Regions from separate parts of the Pseudomonas urmiensis genome, predicted to be linked through region 2. Evidence: riboswitches for the same ligand, from Rfam matches in the RefSeq annotation. Region 2 holds a riboswitch; each other region holds the start of a gene.
What was found. Region 2 has a riboswitch for cobalamin ahead of cobO (cob(I)yrinic acid a,c-diamide adenosyltransferase). Riboswitches for the same ligand answer to the same signal wherever they lie in the genome.

Region 1 (9,807 bases), 1.7 Mb from region 2:
TCGATTACTGCGGCGCGCGGGTGCTGGGTTCGACGCTGTTGGCGGACAGTGAGAGCGGGGACAATGCGGGCAATCTGCAGCGGGCGCGTCAGTTGGGGCTGCGGCTGTTCGAGGGGGTCGAGGCAGCGGCTTGAGCGCAGGAGCGCTGGGTCCGCTTTGCGGCCCCTATTGATTCCCATTGCGAGAGCACAACCTCCCCAGCTACCATTGAGAACGATTCACACTCACGATCGGATATCAATCGTTGGACAGCTCCTCGACCCGCAAGCTGGGCTTCTTTTTCAGCGACCATCACCGCTGGCTGCTCCAACACATCCACAAGCGCCTGCGCAATCGCGCCGATGCCGAAGACACTGCGGCCGAAGCGTTCTGCCAGATGCTCGGGGCGCGGGTCGATCCGGACAGCATCGAGCAACCACGCGCCTACCTCTCGACCATCGCCCGGCGGCTGATCTTCGACCGCCACCGCCGCCGTCAACTGGAACAGGCCTACCTCGAACGCCTGGCCCTGCTGCCCGAGCAGGTCGCCCCTTCGGCCGAAGAGCAGCTGCTCTTGATCGAAGCCTTGCTGACCATCGACCAAGTGCTCGATGGCCTGCCTGCAATCGTCAAGACCGCCTTCCTCTACAGCCAGCTCGATGGCATGAGCTATGTCGAGATCGCCAGCAAGCTGCAGCTGTCAGAGCGCACCGTCAGCCGCTACATGAAACAGGCCCTGCGCCAGTGCTACCTGTGCGAGCTGCAACCATGAGCGCGCGCACGCTGGACAGCATCAGCGAACAAGCCATCGACTGGATGGTCGAGCTCAATGCGCGCAGCCCCGATGCCGCCCTGTTGCAGCGCCTGCAGCAGTGGCTGGAGCAGGACCCACGCCACCAGCAGGCCTGGGATCGCCTGCAACAACGCCTGGCTCGCCCGTGCGCGGCGCTGCGCACGCTCGATCAACGCGCGCCGGGCCAAGCCAGTACCGCGCGTAACCTGCTGCTGCAGCCCACACAGTCGCGGCGCGAAGTACTGCGCGGCCTGGCCGGCCTTGGCCTGCTGGGTGGCGGCCTGTGGGCAGGCTGGCGCAGTGACACCGCCCAGGACTGGATGGCCGATCTGCATACCGGCGCCGGCGAGCGGCGCAGCTTCACCCTGGACGATGGCAGCCACCTGAGCCTGAACAGCGCCAGTGCCGTCGACCTGTTGTTCGACGCCGAACAACGTCTGCTGGTGCTGCGCCACGGTGAACTGGTGATCCAGGTGGCGCCCGATCCTAAGCGGCCGCTGCGCGTGCGCACTGCGCAAGGCCAGCTGCAGGCCCTTGGCACACGCTTTTTGGTCAGCCAGGAGCTCGACGCCACGCGGGTGGTAGTGCTTGAACACAGCGTGCGCGCCAGCCTTGTCGATGGCCGTCAGCTGGACGTGCAACAGGGCCAGGCTGCGCTGCTGCGCGCCACCGGCATCGAACCTCTGGCCAGCGAGCAACAGCAGCGCGCGGCCTGGCTCGATGGCCGCCTGGAAGTGCTCGACGAGCCGCTGCAGGCGGTGGTCGATGCGCTGCGCCCCTATCAGCGTGGCTACATCCGCGTGGCCCCGGATATCGCCACCTTGCGCGTACAAGGGGTATTCACCCTGGACCAGCCGCAACACGCCTTGGCCGCACTCAGCGAGGCCCTGCCGATCGAGGTCAAGCGCTATGGTCCGTGGCTGACCTTGATCGGGCCAAAACGCCAATAATGAAAATATTTTTGCAAATCATTCGTAATGGTGTCCGGTTTTCAAATTTCGTCCCACCTATCTCCTGACAGCCAACCTCTAAATCGGGAGTACACCGTGCACAACAACTGGCCCCGCGCCCTGCCCCTCGTCGTCGCTCTGAGCAGCTTCAGTGCCTTGGTCCAGGCGCAGACCCTGTCGTTCAACCTGCCGCCCGCGAGCCTGGCCACCACGCTCAATCGCATCGCCAGCCAGAGCGGCCACATCATTGCCCTGGAACCGGCGCTGGTGCGCGGCAAGCAGGCCCCGGCCGTGGTCGGCCAGATGAGCGCCGAACAGGCCATGCAGGCCGCCCTGGCCGGTAGCGGCTTGCAGTTGCGGGTGAGCGCCAGTGGCCACTTCAGCGTGGCCCCGGCCAGCGCTGGCGAGGACGTGATGGAGCTGGGCGCGACCAGTGTCACCGACAACTATCTCGACGCCACCAGCGAAGGCAGTGGCTCTTATGCGGCCCGCGCAGTGACCCTGGGCAAAGGCACGCACACCCTTAAAGAAATCCCCCAGTCGGTGACGGTGATCACCCGCAAGCAGCTCGACGATCAGGGCATCACCGACCTCAAAGACGCGCTCAACCACACCACCGGCCTGGTCGGTGCCCAGGGCATCGGCCCGGGCATGGTCATCACCTCGCGCGGCTTCCAGATCGATGACTGGCAGTACGACGGCGTACCCATCCCGCGCAACAACTACTCGCTGGGCAACTGGGCGACCCAGGACCTGGTGTTCTTCGACCGCGTCGAAGTCCTGCGCGGCGCCTCCGGCCTGTTGCAAGGCACCGGCAGCCCAGGTGGCGCGATCAACCTGGTGCGCAAGCGCGGCCAGGCCAAACCCACCGTGGCGATTACCGGCAAGGCCGGCTCCTGGGATCACTATGGCCTGCAGCTGGACGCTGGCGGTCCGTTGACCAGCGACGGCAAGGTGCGCGGGCGGATGGTGCTCGATGAAGACCAGAGCGACAGCTTCATCGATTACCAGTGGGGCAAGACCCACTCGCTGTATGGCGCCCTGGACATCGACCTGAGCGATGCCACTACCATCGGCGGCGGCATCAGCTACAGCCGCGAGCAATCCCGGCCGATGCTGCGTGGTATTCCCCGCTACGCCGACGGCAAGCCGGCCAACGTGTCGCGTTCGACCTACACCGGCGCCCGCTGGAGCCGCGCCGAGACCGACGTCACCACCTATTACCTGGACCTTGAGCACCGCTTCAACGACGACTGGACCTACAAGGCCGCGGCCATTCGCATGGACGAGACCAACACTTCGACCCACCAGCGCGTACAGACCACCGGCCAGGGCCTGAAGCCCGATGGTACTGGCATCACCTATGCCGACTGGATCACCGACTTCCACAACACCAAGATCGGCCTGGACATGAACCTGGTCGGGCACTTTGACACAGGCTCCGTGGCACACGAAGTGACCGTCGGTGGCAACTACTCCAAGCTGACCTCGGACGATGCCTACTGGCGCAACTTTGCCGCCGACCCCGATGACAGCATCTTCGACATCGACCATGGCCGCCCGGAACCCAGCCGTGACAGCTTGCTGGCAAGCAACATGGGCCGCGCCAACAAGGCCAGTTACGACATCCGCCAGAAGGGCCTGTACGGCGCCTGGCGCGTCAAGCCAGTCGAGGACCTGACCTTGGTACTGGGTACCCGCGTGAGCTGGTTCGACTACAGCTGGGACTCGATCGACTTCAATGGCCCGAACGATCCGGGCAATCGTTATCCCACCAGCCGCATGACCGAAACCGGGCAAGTCACCCCGTACGCGGGCTTTGTCTACGACCTGACTCGCGAGTGGGCCTGGTACGCCAGCTACACCGACGTGTTTATCCCGCAAACCGAACGCGCGGTCGGCAATACCCCGCTCAAGCCTGTGATCGGCAGTAACTATGAAACCGGCCTGAAGGCCGAGCTGCTCGACGGACGGATCAACACATCGATCGCGCTGTTCCGTTACGATCAGGAAAACCGCGCAGTCACCGATACCGCCTCGGGTTTTGCCTGTGACGACTGGTACTGCTCCACGGCCGCCGGCAAGGTCCGCAGCCAGGGCGTAGAAGCCGAGATCAGCGGCGAAGTGCTCAGCGGCCTGCAGTTGTTTGCCGGCTACACCTACAACACCACCAAATTCCTTGACGACCCGGACGAAGAAGGCCGCGTGTTCAGCCAGTGGACGCCCAAGCACATGCTGCGCGCCTGGGCCGACTATCAGCTACCGGTGGATGACCAGCGCTGGAGCACCGGCCTGGGCTTCACCACGCAAAGCCACACCCTCGGTTACGAACGTACCTACAGCGTGCCCGGCTACACCGTGTGGAGCGCACGCGTTGCCTATCAGCTGACCCCGGAAGTCAACCTGGCGGTCAACGCCAACAACCTGTTCGACAAGAAGTACTGGGTAGCGGGCTTCAACCAGCTCAATGGCAGCAACAACTACGGCGAGCCGCGCAACTTCATGCTGACGGTCAAGTACACGCCGCAGTTCTGAGGCCTGGGTCAGTCCAGCAAGGGCCACTGCGCCAGTGGCCAGTAGCGGCCCTTGCGTGACTCGTACAAGGTGAAGTGGCGCGCACTGAGGAAAAACTCCGGCGCGCTGGCGGCCTCTGGCAGCTGGCCGCGGAACTCCCGTGCCAAGGTCAGGTGCGGGCGGTATTCGCGCGACTCGCGGGCAATCCCCAACGCTAGCGCCGCCTGCTCCAGCGCATAGACCAGTTGGCGCAGCGCTGGGGGAGTTTGCTCAGCTTCGAGCACCAACACGCCAGGGCGCGGCCACACCTGCAACCGGTCCAGCACCAGGCGCAGCGGCGCCTGCGGACGGGCAATGCTATCGACTGCCGCACACAACGCCGGCAGCTGCGCCGCGTCGACATCCCCCAGAAACAGCAAGGTCAGGTGGAAGTTTTCTGCCGGCACCGGTTTACCGCTGCGTAAACCCAGCTCACGTCGCCATTGCGCAATTGCACGATGCTGCGCCTCGCTCAGTGACAGGGCGAAAAACAGACGTTTGAAAGGGCTGCCAGTGGGGCGTGCTTCCTTGGCCATGGGCATTCCTGATGGGTGAAGGCGAACCTGAGTGTACCGCTTCCCTAGTCTATAAATCGGCAAAAAACCAGTTGAAACGTTTGCGCAATCGGTAGGCCATTGAACCAAAGTCACCCCGATTGGATGTAACAAGAGGTACAAAGTCCTACGACGATTGTTTATGCTGGCGCGCTTACGCCATGGCGCATGGCCATTTTCGACAAGTATCCGTTCATGAAAATTGCACTCGTACTGATCTTCGTTCTCTCGATCGCCTATGTTCACCTACGCGGTCGGGTACGACACAAGTTGACTCGCCAACTGGGCGATCACTCAAGTTTCCTGGCTCCGGTCAACAGCTTCCTGTACCTGTTCTCCAAGCACCCGGCCAAGCCTTACCTGCCGGTGGAGTCTTTCCCCGAGCTGCAACCGCTCAAGGACCATTGGCAGGAAATCCGCGAGGAAGCCCAGCAGTTGCTGCACGTGGGCGAGATCAAGAAGTCCGATAACTATGACGATGTCGGTTTCAACTCGTTCTTCAAGACCGGTTGGAAGCGCTTCTACCTGAAGTGGTATGGCGAGAGCCACCCCTCGGCTATGAACCTGTGCCCACGGACCACCGAGCTGCTGCAGGGTATCGGCACGGTTAAAGCGGCGATGTTCGCCACCCTGCCGCCCGGCGCCAAGCTGGTGCGCCACCGCGACCCGTATGCCGGCTCGTACCGCTACCACCTAGGCCTGGACACGCCGAACGACGATGGCTGCTACATCGACGTGGACGGCGAGAAGTATTCCTGGCGCGATGGCGAGGCAGTAGTGTTCGACGAGACCTACATCCATTACGCCGCCAACACCACCGAGCACAACCGGATCATCCTGTTCTGCGACGTCGAGCGGCCGCTCAAGTACCGTTGGGCGACCGCGTTCAATCGCTGGTTCAGCCGCAATGTCATGGCCGCTGCTGCGGCGCCCAACAATGCCAATGACAAGACTGGCGGCATCAACCGCCTGTTCACCCGCATCTACAAGATCCGTGAACGCGGCAAGGCGCTGAAAAAGCGTAATCGCATGCGCTACTACCTGGAGAAATGGGCAGTGGTGGCAGCATTGCTGTTGCTGTTCATCTACATCTGAACCCCTGCTGGGCAACGTGGGAGCCAACTCAGACGCTCCCACGGTGTCGACAGGTTCGTAAGTCGTAGTTTTTTCCGACCATCTTCCCCCCTCCTCGCCGCGCACATTCGACTAGCCTGAAAGCTCCTGCCGTAAACCCCACAAGGTGAAGACAATGAGCATGATGGACTGGGACGCCTACCGTAAGCAGCTGATGGCCGGCATCGGCGATCTCAAGCAACTGTCGCCCGATACCGTGGCCGGCTACATGACCGCCAGCGGCGCCGGGGCCAAGACCAACCACCTGGACGCCAAGACCCGCGAACTGATCTCCCTGGCCGTGGCCGTGACGACCCGCTGCGACGGCTGTATCGCGGTGCATTCGCAACAGGCCGTCAAGCACGGCGCCAGCCGCGAGGAGATCGCCGAGGCGCTGGGCGTGGCGGTGGCGATGAACGCAGGGGCGGCGCTGGTCTACTCGGCGCGCGCGCTGGATGCGGTGGGCAAGACCAGCGAGTAAACCCCAGCCAGCGTCGCCGCCCTTGCGCGGCGACGCTGCGCCCACCAGACTTGGCGGCCAAGCCTGCGCAGGAACCGCCATGATTCACATCCGCCCCATGACCCCGGAAGACTTCGAACGCTTCTGGCCGACTTTCCAGAGCATCGTCCAAGCCCGCGAGACCTATGCCTACGACCCGCAGCTGAATGCCGAACAGGCACGCCAGTTGTGGCTGGAGCTGCCCCTGCGCACGTTGGTGGCAGAACAGGACGGTGAGTTGCTCGGGTCGTACTTTCTCAAGGCCAACGCCGCTGGCCCCGGCGCGCACGTGGGCAATTGCGGCTACATGGTCTGCCCGGCAGCACGCGGGCGCGGGGTGGCCAAGCTGATGTGCGAGCACTCGCAGAAGTTGGCGCGCCAAGAAGGTTTTCTCGCCCTGCAGTTCAACTCGGTGGTGGCCACTAACGAGGTGGCCGTGGCGCTCTGGCACACGCTGGGGTTCGAAACGGTCGGGCGCCTGCCCAAGGCCTATCGGCATGCCCGGCTGGGGTTGGTGGATTGTTTGGTGATGTACAAATGGCTGGCCGACGAGCCGGTGGTGGAGAAGCCTGCGCTGTTGATCGGGCGCAAGAATATCGAGGCGCGGGTGTCCCGGCGGCGCGGACGCTAACAGCAGCATTTTGCGCTGTCTGTACCGGCCTCTTCGCGGGCAAGCCCGCGAAGGGGCCGGTGCAGGCAACAGCTACCTGACGCCTAACTCAGAACGCCAGACCTACCTTGACACCAAACTCATCGCGCTTGAGCTTGGTGTTATCGGCTACCGGCGAATCCTCATCGAGCTTGTACTCGGTGCGGGTGTAGTAAACCCCGGCATAGATCGGCATGCCGCCTTGCTGGTTCATCAGCAGGCTGACCTCGGCATACGGATTGGTGCGGTCCTTCATGTCGACGGTGTCGCTGCCAAAATCATCCACCTTGAGCTTGGCGCGGCCATCGATCGTGTGCCGTGCGCCCACTTCAACGCGCAGGGTCGCGGCATCGAACTGATGGTTGTAGCCCAGCGCAGCCTTGGCGAACGGCGACTTGTAGGTCAGCTCGGTGTCCAGGTCGTTGAGCTCAGGCTCAAAGCGCGACCAGTCATAGCCACCGCCGACGGTGATGTCGACGAAGTTGCGCGCATCCAGCGCGGCGCGCCAACCCAGGTCGAGGTCGATCTGGGCTTCCTTGAGCTTGTTGTCGTTCTTCTTGCCATATTTGGCCTCGGCGCCAACCTGATAGATCAAGCCGGATTCAGCGGTCATCTTGTTGCCGAAGTTGGCGAATACACCGCCCTGGCCCAGGTGATCGGTCTCGGACTGCGAGCCGCCCTCATACTTGAACTTGTCGTAGCTACCCAGCACACCGAAGGTGAACAGTGGATCGGTGCTTGGCGCGGCAGAGGCCGCCAGGGGAGCGCCCAACAGGGCAAGCAGGCAAGAGTGACGCAGCAGATTACGGGTGGACATTCGCGGAAGTCTCCATGACGTGAATGTTGATGGGAATCGCTCGCTTCGAGGCACGCTGAATGTGAAAAGTTCGAAAAAAAATCAGTAAAAACTCATAAACCTGCGTCCCATCACAGAAATTTCCTACTGCGCTGCGTTGACGCCCCCTGCATTCGGTGGTCAGATGCGCGCCAGTTTCAGGTGTCCTGCGCCGCCGTGCGCAGGGTGAAACGGGAAGCCGGTGCGTCGTGTTCACGACAAGTCCGGCGCTGCCCCCGCAACGGTAAGCGAGCGAAATCTTCGACAGACCACTGTGCGCATGCATGGGAAGGTGAAGGTTTCTTGATCCTCGCAAGCCCGGAGACCGGCCTGAAGCTTCAGTTGGCAAACCCGCGGTGGGCGGGCGCAGGCCGGTTTGCGCGTGCGCGCCTGCGCCCGTGCGTGCTCGTCTTTGCGTTGTTTCCACCGGGAACCATTTCTTCCTGCAGCAGTGGAACGACATGTCCCGTACAAGCAAGCTTCACACCCTGGCGGCCTGCCTGGCCGTTTCCCTTCCGGCCCTGGCCGATGAACCTCAACGCGCAGTGCTGGCCCTGCCTTCGACAGCGATCACCGACGTGCGCGACGAACCGCGCGTCGACCTGGCCACGCCGACCCAAGCAGGCTCACGCCTGGGCCTGAGCGCCCTGGAAACCCCGGCCAGCACCAGCAGCATCAGCGCCGAACAGATCCAGCAACGCAGCAACCTCACCGTGCAAGACGCCGTCAGCCGTTCGCCCGGCATCACCTTCATCGGCAACCCAGGCGATGGCGGCACCGCGCTCTCGGCACGCGGCTTTACCGGCCACGGCTCGGTAATGACCCTGTTCGACGGTGCCCGGCTGTATACCGGCGCAGGCACCCAGACCTTCCCGGTCGATCCGTGGATGGTCGAGCGTATCGACGTGATTCGTGGCCCTGCCTCGGTGCTCTACGGTGAAGGCGCCACCGGTGCGGTGGTCAACGTGATGCCGAAAAAACCCTTCGCAGGCGAGATCCGCAATCACCTGCGCCTGGGCTATGGCTCCTGGGACCGCTCCCAGCTTGGCCTGGACAGCGGCGGCAGCCTCAGCGAGCGCTTGAGCTACCGGATGACCCTGAACAAACAACAGGGCAACGGTTACGTCGACCGCGGCGACTCGCGCAACCTGGCCCTGAGCGCCGCGCTGCGCTTCGATGCCACGGACGATTTGAGCTTCACCCTCGCCCACGAGCGCGGCGATGCCGAGCCGATGAACTACTTCGGCACGCCATTGATCGACGGTCATTACCGCGACAGCCTGCGCAAGAAAAACTACAACGTGCGCAACGACGTGCTGCGCTACCACGATGAGTGGACCCGCCTGAACACCGAGTGGACCCTCAGCGACAACGTCAGCGCCAGCAACCAGCTGTACTACATCAAGAGCCGTCGACACTGGCGCAATGCCGAGAACTACAACTGGGACGCAGCCCAAGGCCAGCTGCTGCGCAATGGTTTTCTTGAGATCAAGCACAACCAGGAGCAGATCGGCGATCGCCAAAGCTTCACCTTCGACCACTCGCTGTTCGGCCTGGCCAGCAAGACCGTGGTCGGCGCCGAGTACAACAAGATCCGCTTCAAGCTCACCAACAACGCCCCCTACAACGACATCGGCGGCGACTACATCGACCCGTGGGACCCAGCGCCCGGCTGGTTCGACAGCCAAAGCGCGCTGCGCCCGCGCACCCGAAGCACCACCCACACCTTCGCCCTGTTCGCCGAGAACCGCACCCAACTGACCGAGCGCCTGTCGTTGGTCACCGGGATTCGCCGCGACCAGAACCACATCGACCGCGACAACCTGCTCGATGGCAGCCGCAGCGACCGCAGCCTCAATGGCGGCAACTGGCGCGCAGGCTT
Region 2 (9,807 bases):
CCCAGCGCAACAGCGCGGCGCACGATTGGCTACCTTCGAACAGGCCGTGCAAATAAGTGGCGAGAATCTGCCCATCGGCACTGATCGCGCCGTCGCAGCGGCCATCGGCCAGGTGCACGGCAGGCTGCTCCAGGGCCGGGCCACGGGTCACCCCCGCGTGGATCTCATAGCCGGCAACCGCCGATTGCTCCAACTGCAAGGTGCCACAGACGTTGCGCAGCTGTTTCTCGGCCTCAAGCTCGGTGACGTAGTCGAGCAGGCCCAGGCCGGCACTGGTACCCGGTGGGCCTTCCAGGCCAAGCGGATCTCGCACTTGGCCACCGAGCATCTGCAAGCCGCCGCAGATACCGATCAGCTTGCCGCCGTAGCGCAGGTGGCGCGCGATGGCGCTGTCCCAGCCGCGCTCGCGCAACTGCGCCAGGTCGGCGCGCACGCTCTTGGAGCCCGGCAGGATGATCAGGTCGGCGGGCGGGATAGGCTCGCCCGGCCCGATGAACTGCAAATCGACCTGGGGGTGCAGACGCAGCGGGTCGAAGTCAGTGTGGTTGCTGATCCGCGGCAGCACCGGCACGATCACCTTGAGCACCTGCGCAGCCTTGCTCGGCTGACGCACGTCAATGGCGTCCTCGGCTTCCAGGTGCAGGTCGGTGACATACGGCAGCACGCCCAGCACCGGTTTGCCGGTGCGCTGTTCGAGCCAGTCCAGGCCCGGCTGCAACAGGGCGATGTCACCGCGAAAACGATTGATCACAAAGCCTTTGACCCGCGCCTGCTCGCTGGCCGAGAGCAGCTCCAGGGTGCCGACCAGGTGGGCGAACACCCCACCGCGATTGATGTCGGCCACCAGGATCACCGGGCAGTCGACCGCCTCGGCAAAACCCATGTTGGCGATGTCGCCAGCGCGCAGGTTGATCTCGGCAGGCGAGCCGGCACCTTCGACCATCACCACCGGGTACGCAGCCGCCAGCCGCTGGTGCGAGGCTAGCACGGCCTGCATGGCGATGGCTTTGTAGTCGTGGTAGGCAACGGCGTTCATGCTGGTGACCGCCCGCCCGTGGATGATCACCTGGGCGCCGGTATCGCTGTTGGGCTTGAGCAGCACCGGGTTCATGTCGGTGTGCGGCGCCAGCCGACAGGCCTGGGCCTGCACCGCCTGGGCGCGGCCAATCTCGCCGCCGTCGGCGGTGACCGCACTGTTGAGGGCCATGTTTTGCGGTTTGAACGGCACCACGGCAATGCCCTGGCGCAGCAGCCAGCGGCACAAGGCGGTGACCAGCGTGCTCTTGCCGGCATCGGAAGTGGTGCCTTGCACCATGAGGGTGGTCATGCCGATTCCTTCTGGTAATCATCGAGCGCCAAGCGCAGGCGCTGTTCGTCCGCCGCGCTGGCAGGCAGGCCGAGGCGCACCGCCGCAGGGTGCTCGAACACGCGCACGAGAATGCCGCGCTGGGCGAGAAAGTCATGCAGGCGCGCGGCCTGCTCGCCACGGATGTACTGGAACAAGTCACAACCGCCGCTTGGCGTCAGACCTGCATCATTCAACAGGCTTGCCAGGCGTTGACTGGCCTGCCGGCAACTGACGATCTGCGCGACATGAGCCTGCTCATCGGCCAGGCACGCTTGGCCGAGCACTCGGGTCGGACCGGCAACCGTCCACGGCCCCAGCAGCTCGGCCAGGCGCAGCAGCAGGCTCGGCTCAGCCATGACGAAGCCCAGGCGCACCCCGGCCAATCCGAAAAACTTGCCGAACGAACGCAGCACGATCAACCCTGCACGCTCGGCGCAGTCGACCACGCTGTGCTCTGGGGTGTTGTCCATGAACGCTTCATCGACCACCAGCCAGCCGCCACGGCGGGCCAAGCGGGCATGCCAGTCGAGCAGGCGCTCGCGCGGTACAGTGCGTCCAGTGGGGTTGTTCGGGTTAACCAGCAGCAGCACCTGCAGGCTGTCGAGCGCCTGTTCGACCTGCTCATCGTCAAGCTCCACCAGCTGGTGGCCAGCACGTTGCCAAGCGTACGGGTGCTCGGCATAGCAAGGCCCCAGCACCCCGACCCGACCTGCCGCACGCAAGTGTGGCAGCGCCTGAATCGCCGCCTGCGAGCCAGCCACCGCCAGCAGGTGCTCGGCCCCGTAGTAACGTCGCGCCGCCTGTTCCAGGCCATCTTCGGCCTCAGGCAAGCGCGCCCAGGCCTCAACGGGAATGGGCGGGATCGGGTAGGACCAAGGGGCAATGCCGCTGGACAGATCGAGCCACTGCTCGCGGGCAATCCCGTAGTGGCGTACGGCCCGTTGCAAGCGGCCTCCGTGTTCAAGCATTGAGGTAGCCTCCCAGGCAGATCACCAGCAGCCACAGCCAGACGCCGCGCTGCACCAGGCTCCAGCCACGCTCGATAGCATCGGCATCGGCCATCGGGCCTTGGCCCAGGCGCGGGCGCTCGTGCAGTTCGCCGTGGTACACCGCAGGGCCACCCAACTCGACCCCCAACGCACCAGCGCCAGCGGCCATTACCGGCCCGGCGTTGGGGCTGTCCCACAGCGGCCCCTGCTGACGCCAGCAACTGAGCGCCAGGCGGGTCTTGCCCAACAATGCATAAGTCAGGGCCACCAGGCGTGCGGGAATATAGTTGAGCACATCATCGATTTTCGCTGCCGCCCAGCCGAAGCGCTCGAAGCGCTCATTGCGATAACCCCACATGGCATCGAGGGTATTGCTCAGGCGATACAGCACCACACCGGGAGCACCAGCGACGATGAACCAGAACAACGCGGCAAATACCGCATCGCTGCCATTCTCCAGCACCGATTCGGTGGCTGCGCGGGCCACAGCGGGCTCGTCGAGCTCACGGGTCTCGCGGCTGACCAGATAACCCACGCGCTTTCTCGCCTCATCCAGATCGCCACGGCGCAAGGCTTCGGCTACTGGCAGCACGTGCTCGCCCAAACTGCGCAGGCCGAGCGCGCAGTACAGCGCCAGCACCTCGACCAGCCAGCCGAGGTAGGGCAACCAGGACAGGATCAGCGCCAGCAGGGTCAGCGGCACCACCGCCAGGAACCAGGCACTGACCCCGTGACTGCGCCAGCCCCTGCCGCCGGCATTGAGCCGCTGTTCCAGGCGCGAGGCGAAATTGCCGAAGGCCACCAACGGATGGCGGCGCTGCGGTTCACCCAGCAAAGCGTCCACGGCCACCCCGGCCACGGTCAGCAAGGCCACGCTCATCGGCGCTCTCCCCATTGGTTGTCGTAGAGCATCTCGCTTAACGGGCGTTGCTCGGCCCAGTTTTCCATGACCAGCATCGGCGCTGGGTAGAACGCCTGTACCGGGCCCAGACACAGCACCGCCACTGGCTTGGCACCGGCTGGCATGCCCAGCAGTTCGCCCAGTGCCTGCGGGTCGAACAGCGACACCCACCCCATCCCCAGGCCTTCGGCACGCGCCGCCAGCCACAGGTTCTGGATGGCGCAGGCCAGTGAGGCAAGGTCCATTTCTGGCAAGGTGCGGCGGCCGAAAATGTGCGGCTCACGGTTGTCCATCAACGCCGCGACCAGCACTTCGGCGCAGTCGTTGATGCCCTCGACCTTGAGCTTCATGAACTCATCGGAGCGCTCGCCGAGCGCCTCGGCGGTGCGCGCCCGCTCCTGTTCGACCAGGGCCTGGATGCGCCCGCGTAGTTCGCGTTGGCTGATGCGGATGAAGCGCCAAGGCTGCATCAAGCCGACGCTTGGCGCCTGGTGAGCAGCGTTGAGCAGGCGTGTAAGCAGCTCCGGGGCGATCTCTGCGCCGGTAAAGTGGCGCATGTCGCGGCGCTCACCAATGGCCCGGTAGACCGCGGCGCGCTCGGCCGCGCTGAAGGCGTGCTCGCTCATGGTCGCAGCAGCGCCGCCGCCGCGTCAGGGTTGGAGGGGAAGTAGAAGTGCACGTACGACGCCGTCAGGCGCCCCAGGCGATAGACCGCCTCGTTGCCACGCCCGCCGTTGGGGCTCAAGCCACGAGCGATGGGTTCGAGCGCAGTGGTGGTCAGGGAATGGTGATAGGTATGCCCGCGCAAGGTGCCTTCCGGCAACTCGACCGCCTGCAAGGCCAGGGCGGCGAGGCGCTTTTGCATCACCGCTTCGCCGGGCAGCAGGCCAAGCAGTGGCGCACGCTCACCAGCGACATCGGTCAGTGCATCGAGCAAGTACAGCATGCCGCCACATTCGGCCAGCAGCGGCTTGCCCTGGGCATGGTGGGCGCGGATCGCTTCCAGCATCGGCGCATTGGCCGCCAGTGCCTGATGGTGCAGCTCTGGATAGCCACCTGGCAGGTACAGGCTGTCTATCGCTGGCAACTGGCGGTCGTGCAGTGGTGAGAACAATTCAAGCTGGGCGCCCATCTCGCGCAACAGGTCGAGGTTGGCGCCATAGGTGAAGGCGAACGCCTCGTCCTGGGCCACGCCAATGCGCAGGCCGGCCAGCGAAGGCACTGCTGCGGCGCGTTGAGGGGCGTCGAACGCTACAGGCGGCGGTAACGCTGCATCGCAACTGGAGCCCAGCGCTTGGGCGGCGGCGTCCAGACGCAGGTCCAGATCGTTCAATTCGCTCGCTTGCACCAGCCCCAAGTGACGGCTGGGTAGCTCGATGCCGCGCTCACGAGACAGCCCGCCATACCAGCGCAGGCCTTCAGTAAGGCTGCCTTCGAGCAACTGGGCGTGCCGCAGGCTGCCGACTCGGTTGGCCAGCACCCCGGCAAACGGCAAGTCCGCCTGGTAACGCGCCAGCCCCAGCGCCAGCGCACCAAAGGTCTGGGCCATGGCCGTGCCGTCGATCACGGCCAGCACCGGCACACCGAAATGGCGCGCCAGGTCGGCGCTCGATGGGGTACCGTCGAACAGCCCCATGACGCCTTCGATCAGGATCAGATCAGCATCGGCCGCAGCTTCCCAGAGCAGGCGGCGACTTTCCTCGGCGCCGATCATCCACAGGTCCAGCTGGTACACCGGGGCACCACTGGCGCGTTCGAGAATCATCGGGTCGAGAAAGTCAGGCCCGCACTTGAACACCCGGACCTTACGCCCAAGGTTACGGTGCAGGCGTGCCAGGGCAGCGGTGACCGTGGTCTTGCCCTGGCCGGAAGCCGGTGCCGCGATCAGCACCGCCGGACAATGCCGGGTTTGGCTCATAGTTCCACGCCCTTCTGCGCCCGGATGCCGGCCTGGAAGGCGTGCTTGAGCATGCTCATCTCAGTGACGGTGTCAGCCAGCTCGATCATCTCCGGCTTGGCCGCACGCCCGGTGACGATGACGTGCTGCATGGGCGGACGGGCCTGGATGTCGGTCAGTACCTGATCGAGGTCGAGGTAGCCGTGCTTGAGGGCGATATTCAGCTCGTCGAGCACGACGAATTGAATCGATGGGTCTTGCAGCAATTGGCGCGAGACCGCCCAGGCGGCTTCGGCGGCGGCGATATCGCGCTGGCGGTCCTGGGTTTCCCAGGTAAAGCCCTCGCCCATCACGTGGTAGCGCACGTGCTCGGGGAAGCGGCGGAAGAACAGCTCCTCGCCGGTGCTGTTACGGCCCTTGATGAACTGCACCACGCCGCATTGCATGCCATGGCCCAAGGCCCGGGCCAGCATGCCGAAGGCCGAGCTGCTCTTGCCCTTGCCATTGCCGGTCAGCACCAGCAACAGGCCACATTCGTTGGGGGAATTGGCGATACGCTCGTCGATGATCGCCTTCTTGCGCTGCATGCGCGCCAGGTGGCGTTCGTCACGTTCGGGGGTTTCGCTCATCAGGGTTCTCCGCTGGCTGGCGACGCACGCAAGGGCGCGGCGACAGATCGATAGGCAGGCAAACGGAGAACACGCAGGCGCCGTGACCCACGCCACAGGCAACCGCGCATCACCCTCCGTGATGCCATTGGCAGTAACAGGCCGGTCTCCGGGCTCGTGAGCGAAGCGCGGGCTTCTGCGCCGCGCGCCTTCCCGGGTCATTCAACCCAGTGGCCATGCGCGACCTTGACTCACCTACCGTTGCGGGGGCAGCGCCGGAATACCACCGGCTTCCCAGTTTCACCCCGCCAGACCGCAGCCTGCAGGGCACCTGAAACACGCCGCGAAGGTTAGAGGGTTGCACCGGGAGCGTCAATGAAACAAGGCCGATTTGGCCTGGATCAATGGCCGATCCGGCAGCTTGTGCCAGACTGCCAGCAGTGATATCACATAGCCATTAACCTCAGCTGAACGCGACCAATAACGATAAGGAGAGCGCAGCATGCAAGGTCTGATCATCAACAACCCGCGCCTGGAGTTCCTGCGCCCGGCACTGGAGCGCTGGGTCGACTGCATCGACCGCTTCAATCAGGTCCAGGGCGACAATGAGGCGCCTTACTGGCATGGCGCGGCGGCCAACGTCGGCATGCTGGCTGCGGCGGCCTGGCAGGCTGAACTGGTGGCGCTGGAGCAGTACCAGAGCAAGAAGCAGCGTGATGAGGGCGAGCGTGAGGGGCGCTGTGATCTGTCCATCAGCAATGCTGAGGAGTCGATTCATTTGCGTGCCAGCCAGCGTTGGCCGCGGATTGCCCGGCTGGATTTGAACGCGGCGCTGCAGGAGGCGACGGCGCTGGCCAAGCCCATTGCCTACCCCAGTCAGCTCAAGGCCGGCGCGCTGTTCATCAGCCCGTGGAAGGCAGGACAGCATGCCAGCCCCGAGGAGCTGCAGGACCTGGTGGATGATCTGCAAAAGCACACGGCGTGTGTGCTGGCGTGGTATTTCCCGTATGCCTATCGCAAGTTGCATAACGAGCTGGGGCAGTATTTTCCGGGGGTGGCGTTGATTGTGAAGCAGGGTTGAAGAATCGGGGCTGCATTGCAGCCCCTGGCAGCGGCCCCCCTTACACCGATCGCTCAGGCAAAAGAACGGTGCCAGCAGCAGACTCCTGCTGCTTCACCGACACCTCCCCCTCCATCGCCTCGCGCAACTTGTCCTTATCCAGCGCACCTACCCACTTGGCAATCGCCAGCGTCCCGACCCCGTTGCCAATGGTATTGGTAATCGCCCGCGCCTCGGACATGAACCGGTCCACGCCCAACAGCAAGACCATCCCAGCCACCGGGATCGTGCCCAGCGAAGCCAGGGTCGCTGCGAGGATAATGAACCCCGACCCCGTCACCCCAGCCGAGCCCTTGGAGGTAAACATCAACACCGCCAGCACGATCAGCTGATCGCTGAAGCTCAGCGGCGTGTTGGTCGCCTGGGCAATGAAAATCGCCGCGATGGTGTAGTAGATCGCCTGGCCGTCGGGGTTGAAGGTCAGCCCCGAGGGAATGATCATCCCTGCCACCGGCTTGGACACTCCGGCCTTTTCCATCTTGGCGATCATCTGCGGCAGTACCGATTCAGACGAGCTGGTGCCGAGCACGGTGAACAGCTCCTCTTTGATGAAGCGCAGGAACTTCCACAAGCTGAAGCCAGCCCAGCGGCAGATCGGCCCGAGGATCACCACCACGAAGGCAAAGCAGGTCAGGTACACGCAGGCCATCAGCTTGCCCAGCGAGAACAGCGACTCGAAACCGTACTTGCCGATGGTGAAGGCAATCGCGCCGAATGCCCCGATCGGGGCCAGGCGCATGACCATGTTGACCACCACGAACATGCCGCGCATCAAGCTGTCGAGGTTGTCGACGAACAGCTGCGCCTTCGGACCGGCCTTGGCCAGGGCCACCCCAAGCAGAATGGAGAACAACAGGATCTGCAGGATATTGCCCTTGGCAAAGGCATCGACCACGGTGTCGGGGATGATCCCCAGAACAAAGTCGAGGAACGAGCTGTGCTTGGCAGCGGCGGTGTAGCTGGCGATGCTACCGCTATCCAGGCTCGCCGGGTCGATGTTCATGCCTGCGCCCGGCTGGAACACCTGTACTACCACCAGGCCGATCACCAGCGCCAGGGTCGACACCACCTCGAAGTAGATCAGCGCGCGAAAGCCCACCCGCCCCAGCTCTTTCATGTTTTCCATGCGGGCGATGCCGGTGACCACGGTGAGGAAGATCACCGGTGCCAGGAGCATCTTGATCAGTTTGATGAAGGCATCGCCAATCGGCTTGAGCGCCTCGCCGGTCTGCGGCCAGAGCACGCCGACGATGGCACCGATGATGACGGCGAGCAGGACTTGCACGTACAGCTTGCTGAGCATGCGTTTCATTATTTGGCCCTGATTGTTGTTTTTGTTCAGGAGTGCCTTGGGGCCTGGCGGTTACCGGCCCCGCAGCGCAAGTCGCGCGAATCAGCGGCGGATCAGCGCCAGCACCGCATCGGTGACCTCACGGGTAGTGGCCTTGCCGCCCAGGTCCGGGGTGTGCAGGCCGCTCTCGGTCACCGCTTCGATGGCAGACATCAATTCAGCCGCCGCCGCCGTTTCGCCCAGGTGCTCGAGCATCATCACCGCCGTCCAGAAGGTGGCGATGGGGTTGGCCACGCCTTTGCCGGTGATATCGAAGGCCGAACCGTGGATCGGCTCGAACATCGAGGGGAAATCGCGGCTTGGATTGAGGTTGGCGGTTGGCGCGATACCCAGGCTGCCGGACAGCGCGGCGGCCAGGTCGGAGAGGATGTCGGCATGCAGGTTGGTGGCCACCACCACGTCCAGTTGCTCAGGCTTGAGCACCATGGTGGTGGTCACCGCATCGACCAGCTCACGGGTGGTGCGCACGTCCGGATAATCTTGAGCGACTTCGGCGAACACCTCATCCCACAGCACCATGCCATGGCGCTGGGCATTGGATTTGGTCACCAGGGTCAGGTGCTTGGCCGGGCGGCTGCGGGCCAGCTCGAAGGCAAAACGGTGAATCCGCTCGACACCGACGCGGGTGAAGGTCGATACCTCGGTGGCGACCTCGATCGGCAGGCCCTGATGCACCCGTCCGCCACTGCCGGAGTACTCACCTTCTGAGTTCTCCCGCACGATCACCCAGTCGATCGCCTTGCCCTTGGCCAGCGGGCTGGTCACCCCCGGCAAGACCCGCGCCGGGCGCACGTTGGCATATTGATCGAAGCCCTGGCAGATCGGCAGACGCAGGCCCCACAGCGAGACATGGTCGGCTACCTCCAGGCTGCCGACGGCGCCGAAGAAGATCGCATCGAATGACTTCAATGCCTCAAGGCCACCTTCGGGAATGTACTGGCCTTCGCGCAGATAGCGCTCCGAGCCCCAGTCGAAATGCTCGAAGTCCAGGCCAAAGGTGCCGCGCTTGGCCGCCAGCGCCTTGAGTACTTCAACGCCTGCGGCGATCACTTCCACGCCGATGCCGTCACCTGGGATTGCTGCGATCTTGTAGTTGCTCATGTCTCGGTTCCCATTGTTGTTGTGCCCCGCCGGGCTTGTCCTGACGGGTATGGGCCGAGTATATGTAGTGAAATCAGGGCAGCAGTTAACCCTGGATTACTACATAGATAACTCAGGGTTAACAATGAATCCAACACAGGACCTGGGCTTTTTTCACCTGCTGGCCAAGCAAGGCAGCCTGGCCGCAACTGCACGTGAGCTGGGGGTTACGCCCCCGGCGGTGAGCAAGCGCTTGAGCGTCTTGGAGGCGCGCCTGGGGGTGCGCTTGGTCAATCGCACCACCCGCTCGATGAGTCTGACTGCTGAAGGCGAGTTGTACTTTGCCCATGCGGCGCGGATCCTGGTGCAGGTCGATGAGGTCGAGCAGTTGCTCGGCCGTCATCGCGCCGAGCCCAAGGGGCTGATCCGGGTCAATGCCTCGCTGGGCTTCGGTCGGCGCTACATCGGCCCGGCGCTCGCCGACTTCTACGCGCGCTATCCAGATATCGAAGT
Region 3 (9,807 bases), 1.7 Mb from region 2:
GGTGGCGCTGACGGTGCGCGGCTGATCGCCAGGCAGGGCCGCCAGCGCTCGGTGCTGTTCGTTTCTGCAGGCCTGCTGCAGCCGAAAAAACGCGATCACTCGCTGGCGCGGCGGCAACTGTACTTGAACTACGGTGCCCTGGGCCTGGCCACGCTGTGTGAGGTCAATGGCCTGGATACGCTGATGGTGCATGGCGAGCATGAACACCCCTCGGCGCTGGTGCAGCGCCTGCACCAGCAGGGGCGGATCAGTGCCGATACCCAGGTGCTGCTGTCGATCCCAAGTTTCTATGCCCTGGAGTGGTCGCGTCTGTTCTGTGAGGCAGTCAAGCGTGCCGACCGGGGGGCACGGATTGTGGTCGGTGGACGTTGGGTCACAGGTCCGGACAAGGCTTGGCTGCAGGGAGTGCTGCCGCACGCGGATCTGATCGTTCAGGGGGTAGGCGAGCAGCTCCTGCCCGGCCTGCTGGATTTCCAGGGGCAATGGCAGGCACCCGCTGATTGCGGTCTGAATCATCGCCTGGTCGAAGGCTTTGCACGCTATCAGCCAAGCATTGAAACCTCTCGCGGCTGTGGCCGCGGCTGCGCGTTCTGCGAAGAACGAGCGATACCACTGGAAGACCTCAAGGCGCCAACGCTGATCGTCAAGGAGCTGCAACGCATCATCGCCGACTATGGTGATCAAACGGTGCGTCCGTACTTTCAATCATCCTACCTGGTGCCTAAGCGACGCTGGGCCGAGCAGCTTGCCGATCAGGTCCAGCGCGCGGGCATCGACGTCGCCTGGCGCTGCGAAAGTCGGGTCGACAGCGTCAAGCCCAATGCGGTGGCTGCTCTGGCGGCGGCCGGCATGAAAGTGATCGACCTGGGGCTTGAGTCGGCCTCGCTGCAGCAGCTTAGGCACATGAACAAGGCGCCTGAGCCAAGGCGCTATCTCGACGCGGCCAGCGAGCTGCTCGAAACCTGCGCCAGCCACGGCATCTGGGTCAAGCTCAACGTGCTGCTGTATGCCGGGGAAACGGCGCGCACGCTGGATGAAACGCGGCGCTGGCTGGATGCCCACGCCCAGTACTTCAAAGGCCTGTCGGTGGGGCCGGTGGTGGTCTATGGGCCGAACAGCCATTGCGCAGATTTTCTACAAGAGCTGCGTTTGCTCGGCGCATCGCCGGTTGACCCTGCCAGTGCCCAGGCCGGTGGCGTGACCCAGATGCACCTGAGCGCTGAGCTCAGTTCCGAGCAGGCCGAGCTTGAGAGCCTGGCATTGTCCAGGCGCTACATGACGCAAAGCGACTACTTTGATCTGAAGTGTTTTTCCTATTACCCACGCGATTACAGCCATGCGCAGTTCGAACGTGATGTGGCCGCCTGTGATGTATCGCGGCTGCCTTTTCGCCTGCCGGCGTGATTGGCACGCGACGGTTTGATTGATTAGCTAAGGATGAGCCCATGTATGAGAAAGATGTCAAAGACTATGCCCGCGAGCAGGAACAGCGGGTATCGCGGCTGGAATACCGCGTGGTTTCGCACAACGATGGCCGTTCTGGCGGTCGCCAGGGTCTGATGCGCGACTATGCAAGGATTCTCTATTCTTCGTCGTTCCGTCGCCTGCAAGGCAAGATGCAGCTGCTGTGGATCGACGCCGGGCGCTTCAATCGCAATCGCTTGACCCACAGCCTTGAGGTCGCGCAGATCGCCCGCTCGATCGCCAGCGACCTGGAACTCAAGGACACGGTGGTCGCCGAAGCCGCAGCACTTGCCCACGATATCGGCAACCCGCCGTTTGGCCATCACGGTGAAACCGTGCTCAATGAGCTGTGCCAGAGCTGTGGCGGCTATGAAGGCAACGCCCAGGCGTTTCGCATCCTGCGCACCTTGGAGCGCAAGCACCATGCCTACGACGGATTGAACCTGAATGTGCGCACCCTGATGGGAGTGACCAAGTACTTCCATCTTCGCCAAGACGACCCGAAGAAATTTCTCTATGACGACGATCATGCGTTTTTAACTGGCGAGCTGGCCAAGCACGATGTGCAGATCGTCAAAAGCATCGATGCCGAAATCATGGACCTGGCCGACGAGATCGCCTACGCCGCGCATGATCTGGAAGACGCCTTGAGTTTCGGGTTGATCAGCCTTGGCGAGATCCTGCACGAGTTCAAGATCAGTGAAAAGTTTTCCGACGCCTACGACACGATCGAGCGCCTGGCCAAGGAGGTCCAGAACGATGCCATGCAGGCTCGCCGTTCCGGGTCGTCAGAGGAATACGCCATGGTGTTGAAGAAGGAATTGACCTCCAAGATCGTCAATACCCTGTGTGAAGATATCGGACTGGTCGGCGGCAAACTTGGCTACAAGCAGCACGGTAAACTGGCCGAGGGCCTGAAGAAACTGCTGTTCAAGGCCATCTTGCGCAAGAAGGACGTGCAACTCTACGAAAAGCGCGGCGAGCAGGTTATTCGCAGGCTGTTCGAGGTCTATACCGATGAACGCTACAACAAGGACAACATGCTCCTGCCGCCAGAGCTGCGCTCGGTCCAAGGGGACCGCAAACGTCTGGTGACTGACTATATCGCCGGCATGATGGACCTTTACGCCATGCAGGAATACGAGCGGTATTTCGGCAAGGGCAGCCTTGATGGTTATTACTTCAAGTAGGCGCCAACCAGGGCCGAGGTGCCGCCTGGAATCAGGTGATTTGCCAAGGCCCTGCCAATCGCGTAGAAAACCGCCTTTGCCCACGGCCTAGAGTGCAATGAATAGCTGGACGATCACCTCGGTAAACCCTGATGCCATCGATGAGGTAGTGTCCTTTGTCGATAGCGCCCGCCGTGCGCTTTTTCCCATGCTGGCGGGAGCACCACTGCCTGCTGACCTCGGGCGTTTTGCCGCAACTTACCTGGACGGCGACGGCCACTTTCTGATCGCTCGTGACCAAGCTCGCTTGGTCGCAGCCATTGGCTATCTGCCTTACGACCAGCGCTTTGCCCAACTCAATTATCGCGGGGTGAACACGGTTGAGATCGTCAGATTGTTCGTCCTGCCGGACTATCGCCGCTGTGGTCTGGCTCAGGCGCTGTTCCAGGCGTTGCGCGAATGCGCGGTGAACGCCGGGGTCGAGCTGCTGTACCTGCATACTCATCCGTTCTTGCCGGGGGCGATCAGCTTCTGGGAGCGCCAGGGGTTCGAGATAATCGATGTCGAACAGGATCCGCTTTGGCGTACCACCCATATGCAGTTGTCGCTAAGCTAGCGCTGCGCTTCAGAACCCACCCGTCAAAGGGAACTCGACCGCCAAGCGAATCTGATCGGCATCCAGCTCGGCTTGCGCGGTATTGCCCCGATGCATGTTGTGACGCAGCGAGAAGGCAGTGCCTTTGGCCTTGCCGCTTTGCACTACGTAGCGCGCTTCCAGATCACGCTCCCAGTGCTTGCCGCCCTTGCCATAGCCCAGGTACGCATAGCCGCCATGCTGATCGACATGGCTGCCATCGATATCGAAGCCGCGTACATACAGCGCGGTCAGGTTCAGCCCGGGCACGCCATAGGCGCCCATGTTCAGGTCATAGCGCGCCTGCCACGACTTCTCGTTGGGGGCGTTGAAGTCGGACAGCTGCACGGCGTTGCTGATGAAGATCGCGCCGCGGGTGACATAGTCGAACGGGGTGTTGCCATCGACCTGCTGCCAACCGAGGCTGAAGCCGTGCGGCCCGTGGTTGTAGCGCGAGACCAGGCTCCAGGTGGTGTTGTCAATCTGCCCGGAGAGGGCTTTGCCGGTGTCGCTGGTGCGGTACAGGTTGAGATCCAGGCTCAGGCTGCGCCGATCATCCAGGGCATGGCTGAGGGTGCTGCCCAGGTAGTGTTGGTTCCAGCTGTCCTCATAGCGCGAAGTGTAGAGACTGGCGCTGACTGCGCTGCTCGGGTTCCACACCGCACCGGCCAGGTCGAAGCTGTTGCCCTTGCGTGCATTGGAATAATTCACCACGAAGCCTTGATTGTGACTGGAGGCGTTGCGGTCGGTACTTTCGGTGAAATGCCCGGCGACCAGCTTGAGGGTGTCGATCTCGTTGCTGGTAAGGAACAGTCCGGTCGCGGTCTCGGGCAGCAGGCGACTGTCCGAGGAGCTGAAAACGGGCGTCTTGACTCGCTGCTCGCCATAGGACAGCACTGTGTTGGACAGGCGCAGCTTGAGCGCCGCGCCGCCACGGCTGTACTCGTTCTTCGGGTGGCCCTGATTGTCCACGCCCAGCAGGCGCGCTTTGCCGGCGCGGCCGCCGCCGCTGTCGAGCTGCACGCCGAGGTAGGCATGGGCATCGACGCCGACGCCGATCAGGCCTTGGGTGAAGCCGGACTGCACGCTGCCCATCAGGCCGTAGGCCCATTCCTCGGCTTTACCGTTGCGTTCGCTGCGCGGCTTGTAGGCGTTGCGCGCGCTGCTGTTGCTGCCCCCATGACGGTAGTCGCGCTGGTCGAACACGCTGCGGTTGAGCAGGCTCCAGGTGCTGTCTTGGACAAAGCCGTTGGACTGCGACTGGGCAGACTCAGCCGCGGCCAGGGCGCTGATGCCCAGCCAGGGCAGCGCCAGGGTCATGCGTAGCAAAGGGCTCATTGACCAGCCTCCAGTTTCTCCAGTTGCACCTGCAGGCGGGCTTTGGCGCGGGCGGGGAGGTTGTCTGGCAGCGACTGAGTATGCCCGGTCGGCTCGCCGACCTGGATCAGCATGACCATGCCCATGGCCAGGTGTGGAATGCACTGGATGCCGTACAGCCCCGGTACCCTGAAGGTCTGCTCGACGGGCTGGTTGAGCTTGCTCTTGAACGGCTCGGCACCGGTGGGCAGCAGGGTGGCGATGCTGGCTGCGTTGTGCCCGTTCTGCGTAGGCAAGAAGCGCACGCTGTCGCCCGGCGCGATGCGCAGATGGTCCGGCTCGTAGACCATTGCGCCGTCGGCGCCACGGTTGAGCATTTTCACTTCATGGACTTCAGCCAAGGCCTGCGGGGCGAGCAGGGCGCTAGAAAGCAGCAGGGCAAACGGGCGCAACAGCATAGCGAGAACTTCCAGGTTCAGGGGGCGCGAAAGCGCAGGATGCGCGCGCCGTCGTAAGGGTCGGTGAGGTAGTGGGCGTGCACGCCAAAGGTGCTCAGCAGACGCTCAGGGGTGAGCACCTCAAGTGGCTTGCCAAGCGCGACCAGACGGCCCTGGTCGAGCACTGCCAGACGGTCGCAAGTCAGTGCCTGGTTGAGATCGTGCAGCGCGACCAGGGTCGTTACCTGCAGCGCCTGCACCTGTTGCAACAGGCTCAACTGGTGCTGGATATCCAGGTGGTTGGTCGGCTCGTCGAGCAAAAGCACCTGCGGTCGTTGCGCCAAGGCGCGGGCGATGTGCACGCGCTGACGCTCACCACCCGACAGGCTATGCCAGAGCCGCTCGCGCAAGTGCAGCGCATCGAGGTTGAGCAAGGCCTGTTCGACGATGCTGCGGTCGTCTTTAGAGAACGGCGCGAGGGCCGACAACCACGGCGTGCGGCCGAGGGCCACGGCATCGTAGACGCTGATGGCGTCGCTGGTGTCGGCTTGTTGCTCGACCAGGGCCAGGCCCTGTGCAACCCGGCGCCGGGGCATCTGCGCCAGGGGCTCGCCAAGCAATTGCACCGTGCCGCTACTGGGTTTGAGCAAGCCGGCCAGAAGTTTGAGCAGGGTCGACTTGCCCGAACCGTTGGGGCCGACCACGCCCAGGGTTTCGCCAGGGATCACTGCCAGGTCGATGTCTTGCAGCACCGTGCGCCCGCCCAGGCGCAAACTGAGGCCCAGGCAGGACAACGGCGCCACCTGCAAGGCTGTCATTATCGTCATGGGCGCCCCCTGCGGCTGACCAGAATCAACGCGAACACCGGCGCGCCAATCAGCGCCGTGACCACGCCCACCGGGATCACCTGGCCGCTGATCAGCGTGCGCGAAAGGATATCGGCGCTGATCAGAAACAGCGCCCCGCCCAGGGCACTGGCTGGCAGCAGGCGGCTATGCCCGGGGCCAAGCAGCAGGCGCAGGGCATGCGGGATGACCAGCCCGACAAAGCCGATGGCGCCGACGATCGACACCATCACTGCGGTCACCAGTGCTGCGCAGCTGATCAGCAGCAATTGCGTGCGCCGGACCGGGACGCCCAGCGAGGCAGCCGAGTCGGCGCCGAAGGTGAACGCGTCCAAGGCGCGCCGATGCCACAAGCACACCGCCAGCCCCAGCAGGGCGACTGGCAACGCCAGCCACACCGAAGGCCAGCGCACACCGCTTAAGTTGCCCAGCAGCCAGAACAGAATGCCCCGCGCCTGTTCAGCGGTTGCCGACTTGGTAATGAGAAATGCCGTCAGCGCGCTGAACAGCTGCGAGCCTGCGATACCGGCAAGAATCACCTGGGCGTTGCTGCTAGTGGGGCCACTGGCACGCGACAGCAGCAAGACCAGGCCAAAGGCGGCGAGGGCGCCGATAAAGGCGCCACCGGACATCGTCAGCGCCGCACCGCCCAGACCGAGCAGGCCGACTGCCACCGCGCCGGTCGAGGCCCCGGCCGACAGACCCAGCAAATAGGGTTCGGCCAGCGGGTTGCGCAGCAATGCCTGGAGGATCACCCCGCAGGTTGCCAGCCCGGCGCCGCACGCCGCGGCGACCAGGGTGCGGGTGAGGCGATAGTTCCAGATGATGCCGGCATCGATCGGGTCGACCGGGTAGCCGGCGCTCCACAACTGGTTGGCCAGCACCTGATAGACCACGCTTGGCGACAATGGCGTCTCACCGATGGCGATGCCCGCCAACAGGGCCGCGACCAGCGCGGCCAGGGCCAGGGCGGTGTAGGGCAGCAGGCGGATCATGGTTGCGCGGCTTTACCGGAGGCGAAGGCGCTAGACAGGGTTTCCAGGCCACGGAACAGGCGAATACCGGCCTGCATGGCGTCGGCGTCGAGAACGACGATCCGCCCTTGCTTGACCGCATCCATGTTCTGCGTGACCGGGTCGTTGCGCAAGAACTCCAGTTTTTTCTGGTAGTCATCGGCTGGGAAGCGGCGACGGTCCATGCGCGCGATGATCAGCCAGGTCGGGTTGGCCTTGGCCAGGGTTTCCCAGCCGACCGTGGGCCACTCTTCGGTGGACTCGACCACATTGCGCACACCCAGGGTTTGCAGCATGAAGTCGGCCACGCCTTGGCGACCGGCGACGTACGGGTCGATATCCAGGTCGGCACTGGAGAACCAGAACAGCGCCGAGGTGTGCGACAGGTCCTTGCCGGCCAACTGCTGCTTGGCGTTGTCCAGGCGCGCCTTGAGTTCGGCATTCAGTGCGCTGCCGCGCGCTTGCACGTCGAAGATCTCGGCCAGCTGGCTGACGCTCTTGTAGATGCTGTCGATCTGGAACGGTTGCAGGCGGGTGCCGTCGGCGCCGACCAGGTTGTCCTTGCCTTCGCAATCGGAGGGCAACAGGTAGGTGGGAATGTTCAGCTCGGCAAATTGCTCACGGGTGCCGACCACGCCCTGGGCGCCGACCATCCACTCGAATTGTACCGCCACCAGTTGCGGGCGCTTGCCGACCACGGCCTCGAAGCTTGGGTCGTTGTCAGCCAGGCGCTCGACCTTGTCGTTCTGCGCTTTGTACTCAGGCAGGACATTGTTGAACCACAGCGAAGTGCCGGCCAATTTTTCGCCCAAGCCCAATGCGTAGAGCATCTCGGTGCCCGCCTGGCCGATGGTCACGGCACGCTCGGGGGCCTGGGCAAAGGTCTGCGGTGCGCCACAGTTGTCGACCGTCAACGGGTAGTGGGTGGCGGCGGCTTGGGCCAGGCCGGTCAGACTCAGGCCGGCGAGCAGGGCGGCGAAACGAGGCAGCATGATGGGGCGATCTCCTATCGAACAGTTCACGGAATGAACGCACGGACAGGCATCGCCGAGCCCGTTGCGCAAGGCAACAGGCCACACCCTGGCAAGGGTGGAGATGACCATCCCGGACACCCCGCCGGTTGGAATATGTAGGCCGGCAGGTCTCCTGACTGGTGCGTCTGCGCCCGGCTCCAGCCTTCCCGGATCAGCGGATCCAGTGGCATCGATGGAGCGGGCTCGGCACCTACAGTTGCGGGGGCAGTTCCAGTTGGCCTGCATGAGGGCAGGCCGGGGATTCCCTATTATTTCCGTGGTGGAAACCGGCGGGCGGCATGGTAGACCATCAGGCCGCCGGGTGAAACGCTTTTCACAGGTACTTGAGCCAGGCGATGTCGCGCCGGCGCGCCTTGAGCCGGGCGAACCAGCGCACTGGCAAGTACAGCGAGACCGCCAGCAGCAGCGCTGCCAGCCACACCGCGCCGATGCTGTCGAAGCCGAAGTAATCGCCGTGGTTCAGGCCAAACAGGGCCACGCTGGCCAGGTACAGCAGCTTGAGCACGTACAGGTGCAGCAGGTAGAAGAACATCGGTGCGGCGCCGAACACCGCCAGGACACTGATCCAGCGTGCCTGCCCGGCGCGCTCGAAACCACGCAACAGCAGCAGGCCGGCGCCCAGGGTCAGGGTCAGGAACAACAGCGACGGTGGGTACTTGGTGATGTTGAAGAAGCTCATCAGCGTTTGCGTCAGCGTCGGGTAGCTGCTCCACGGCGCTTCGCCATAGCCGTTGAGCATGCGCAGCACGAGAAAGCCCAGCAGGGCCAACGCACCGACCAGCAACAACCGGTGCTGACGCTCGCCAGCATCGCTGGCGCGGGTGAACCATGGGCCCAGGCCATAGCCGAGGGCGATTACCCCGATCCACGGCAGAACCGGGTACGAGGTGCGCAGGCGCAGGCTGTCAGAGAACTCCAGCCAGCCGCGGTCATGCAGGATCGCCCACGGCACATGCATCCACGACCCTGGCGCGAAGTGCAGGCCGTCGAGCAGGTTGTGCCCGGCGACGATCGCCGCGCCCAGGGCGATCAGGGCAGGGCGTGGCAGCCAGACCAGCAGCGACAGGGCGATCATGCTCACGCCAATGGCCCAGATCACCTGCATGTAGATCACGCTGGGTGGCAGCTGGAAGGTCCAGGCGAAGTTGACCAGGGTGAACTCCAGCACCACCAGGAACAGCCCACGCTTGAACAGGAACGCCGAGACATCGCCCCGGCCCTGGTATTTTTCGCCATACAGCCAGGCGGAAAGACCGGTCAGCAGGACGAACACCGGCGCGCACAGGTGAGCCAAGGTCCGGCTGAAGAACAGCGACGGGTCGGTGGCGTCGATGGCCATGGGGTCGCTGACCTGGCGATGCAGGAAGAAGGTTTCACGCACGTGATCCAGGAGCATGAACACGATTACCAGGCCGCGCAGGGCATCGATGCTTTGCAGGCGCTGGGTGAGCAGGGTGGGGGTGGCGCTGGCGCTTGTCATGGGAGGGGTCGCAGGCAGGAATGGATATCAAATGAAACGTTATCTTATAACTATTTGGTTTGAGAGTGATAGGATTTTTGTGCGGGTCTGGTGTTGGTGAGATGCGACAGGCGCTATCGCGGGCAAGCCTGCTCCTACAGGGCCAACGGCACCCTCTGTAGGAGCGGGCTTGCCCGCGATGACGTCAGCACTGCCTCAATCGATCAAAAGCTGTAATCCACCGTCGCAAAGTACGAGCGCGGCGCCCCCAGCAACCACTGCTCGCCACTGTACGCCGACACCACATAATCGCGGTTGAGCAGGTTGTTCAGCTGCAGCCCCAGGCGCACATCCGGCAGCACCTGCCAGCCCAGATTGGCATCGACCACGGTATACCCCGGGATGCGCTTGCTATTGGCCGTGTCGGCATACCGC

Region 1: linked by a shared signal. The riboswitch ahead of HU737_RS08185 (TonB-dependent receptor) and the one ahead of cobO (cob(I)yrinic acid a,c-diamide adenosyltransferase) in region 2 are both predicted to bind cobalamin.
Region 3: linked by a shared signal. The riboswitch ahead of HU737_RS08175 (ABC transporter substrate-binding protein) and the one ahead of cobO (cob(I)yrinic acid a,c-diamide adenosyltransferase) in region 2 are both predicted to bind cobalamin.

The regions. Positions count from the first base shown of each region.
Region 1 is NZ_JABWRE020000001.1:1,851,595-1,861,401, reverse strand. Features, by position in the region: gene HU737_RS08230 (NAD(P)H-dependent oxidoreductase) at 1-134, shown strand, start outside; gene HU737_RS08225 (sigma-70 family RNA polymerase sigma factor) at 245-751, shown strand; gene HU737_RS08220 (FecR family protein) at 748-1,722, shown strand; gene HU737_RS08215 (TonB-dependent siderophore receptor) at 1,819-4,257, shown strand; gene thpR (RNA 2',3'-cyclic phosphodiesterase) at 4,266-4,811, opposite strand; gene lpxO (lipid A hydroxylase LpxO) at 5,025-5,924, shown strand; gene HU737_RS08200 (carboxymuconolactone decarboxylase family protein) at 6,079-6,423, shown strand; gene HU737_RS08195 (GNAT family N-acetyltransferase) at 6,503-7,072, shown strand; gene HU737_RS08190 (outer membrane beta-barrel protein) at 7,161-7,907, opposite strand; cobalamin riboswitch at 8,069-8,273, shown strand; gene HU737_RS08185 (TonB-dependent receptor) at 8,387-9,807, shown strand, end outside.
Region 2 is NZ_JABWRE020000001.1:3,542,973-3,552,779, forward strand. Features, by position in the region: gene HU737_RS15980 (cobyric acid synthase) at 1-1,327, opposite strand, end outside; gene cobD (threonine-phosphate decarboxylase CobD) at 1,324-2,316, opposite strand; gene cbiB (adenosylcobinamide-phosphate synthase CbiB) at 2,309-3,217, opposite strand; gene bluB (5,6-dimethylbenzimidazole synthase) at 3,214-3,864, opposite strand; gene HU737_RS16000 (cobyrinic acid a,c-diamide synthase CobB) at 3,861-5,156, opposite strand; gene cobO (cob(I)yrinic acid a,c-diamide adenosyltransferase) at 5,153-5,764, opposite strand; cobalamin riboswitch at 5,887-6,093, opposite strand; gene HU737_RS16010 (hypothetical protein) at 6,246-6,824, shown strand; gene HU737_RS16015 (dicarboxylate/amino acid:cation symporter) at 6,865-8,175, opposite strand; gene HU737_RS16020 (tartrate dehydrogenase) at 8,257-9,315, opposite strand; gene HU737_RS16025 (LysR family transcriptional regulator) at 9,440-9,807, shown strand, end outside.
Region 3 is NZ_JABWRE020000001.1:1,841,293-1,851,099, forward strand. Features, by position in the region: gene HU737_RS08140 (B12-binding domain-containing radical SAM protein) at 1-1,404, shown strand, start outside; gene dgt (dGTP triphosphohydrolase) at 1,446-2,654, shown strand; gene HU737_RS08150 (GNAT family N-acetyltransferase) at 2,752-3,249, shown strand; gene HU737_RS08155 (OprD family porin) at 3,259-4,605, opposite strand; gene HU737_RS08160 (pseudoazurin) at 4,602-5,042, opposite strand; gene HU737_RS08165 (ABC transporter ATP-binding protein) at 5,060-5,848, opposite strand; gene HU737_RS08170 (FecCD family ABC transporter permease) at 5,845-6,861, opposite strand; gene HU737_RS08175 (ABC transporter substrate-binding protein) at 6,858-7,871, opposite strand; cobalamin riboswitch at 7,999-8,199, opposite strand; gene HU737_RS08180 (acetyltransferase domain-containing protein) at 8,227-9,393, opposite strand; gene HU737_RS08185 (TonB-dependent receptor) at 9,597-9,807, opposite strand, start outside.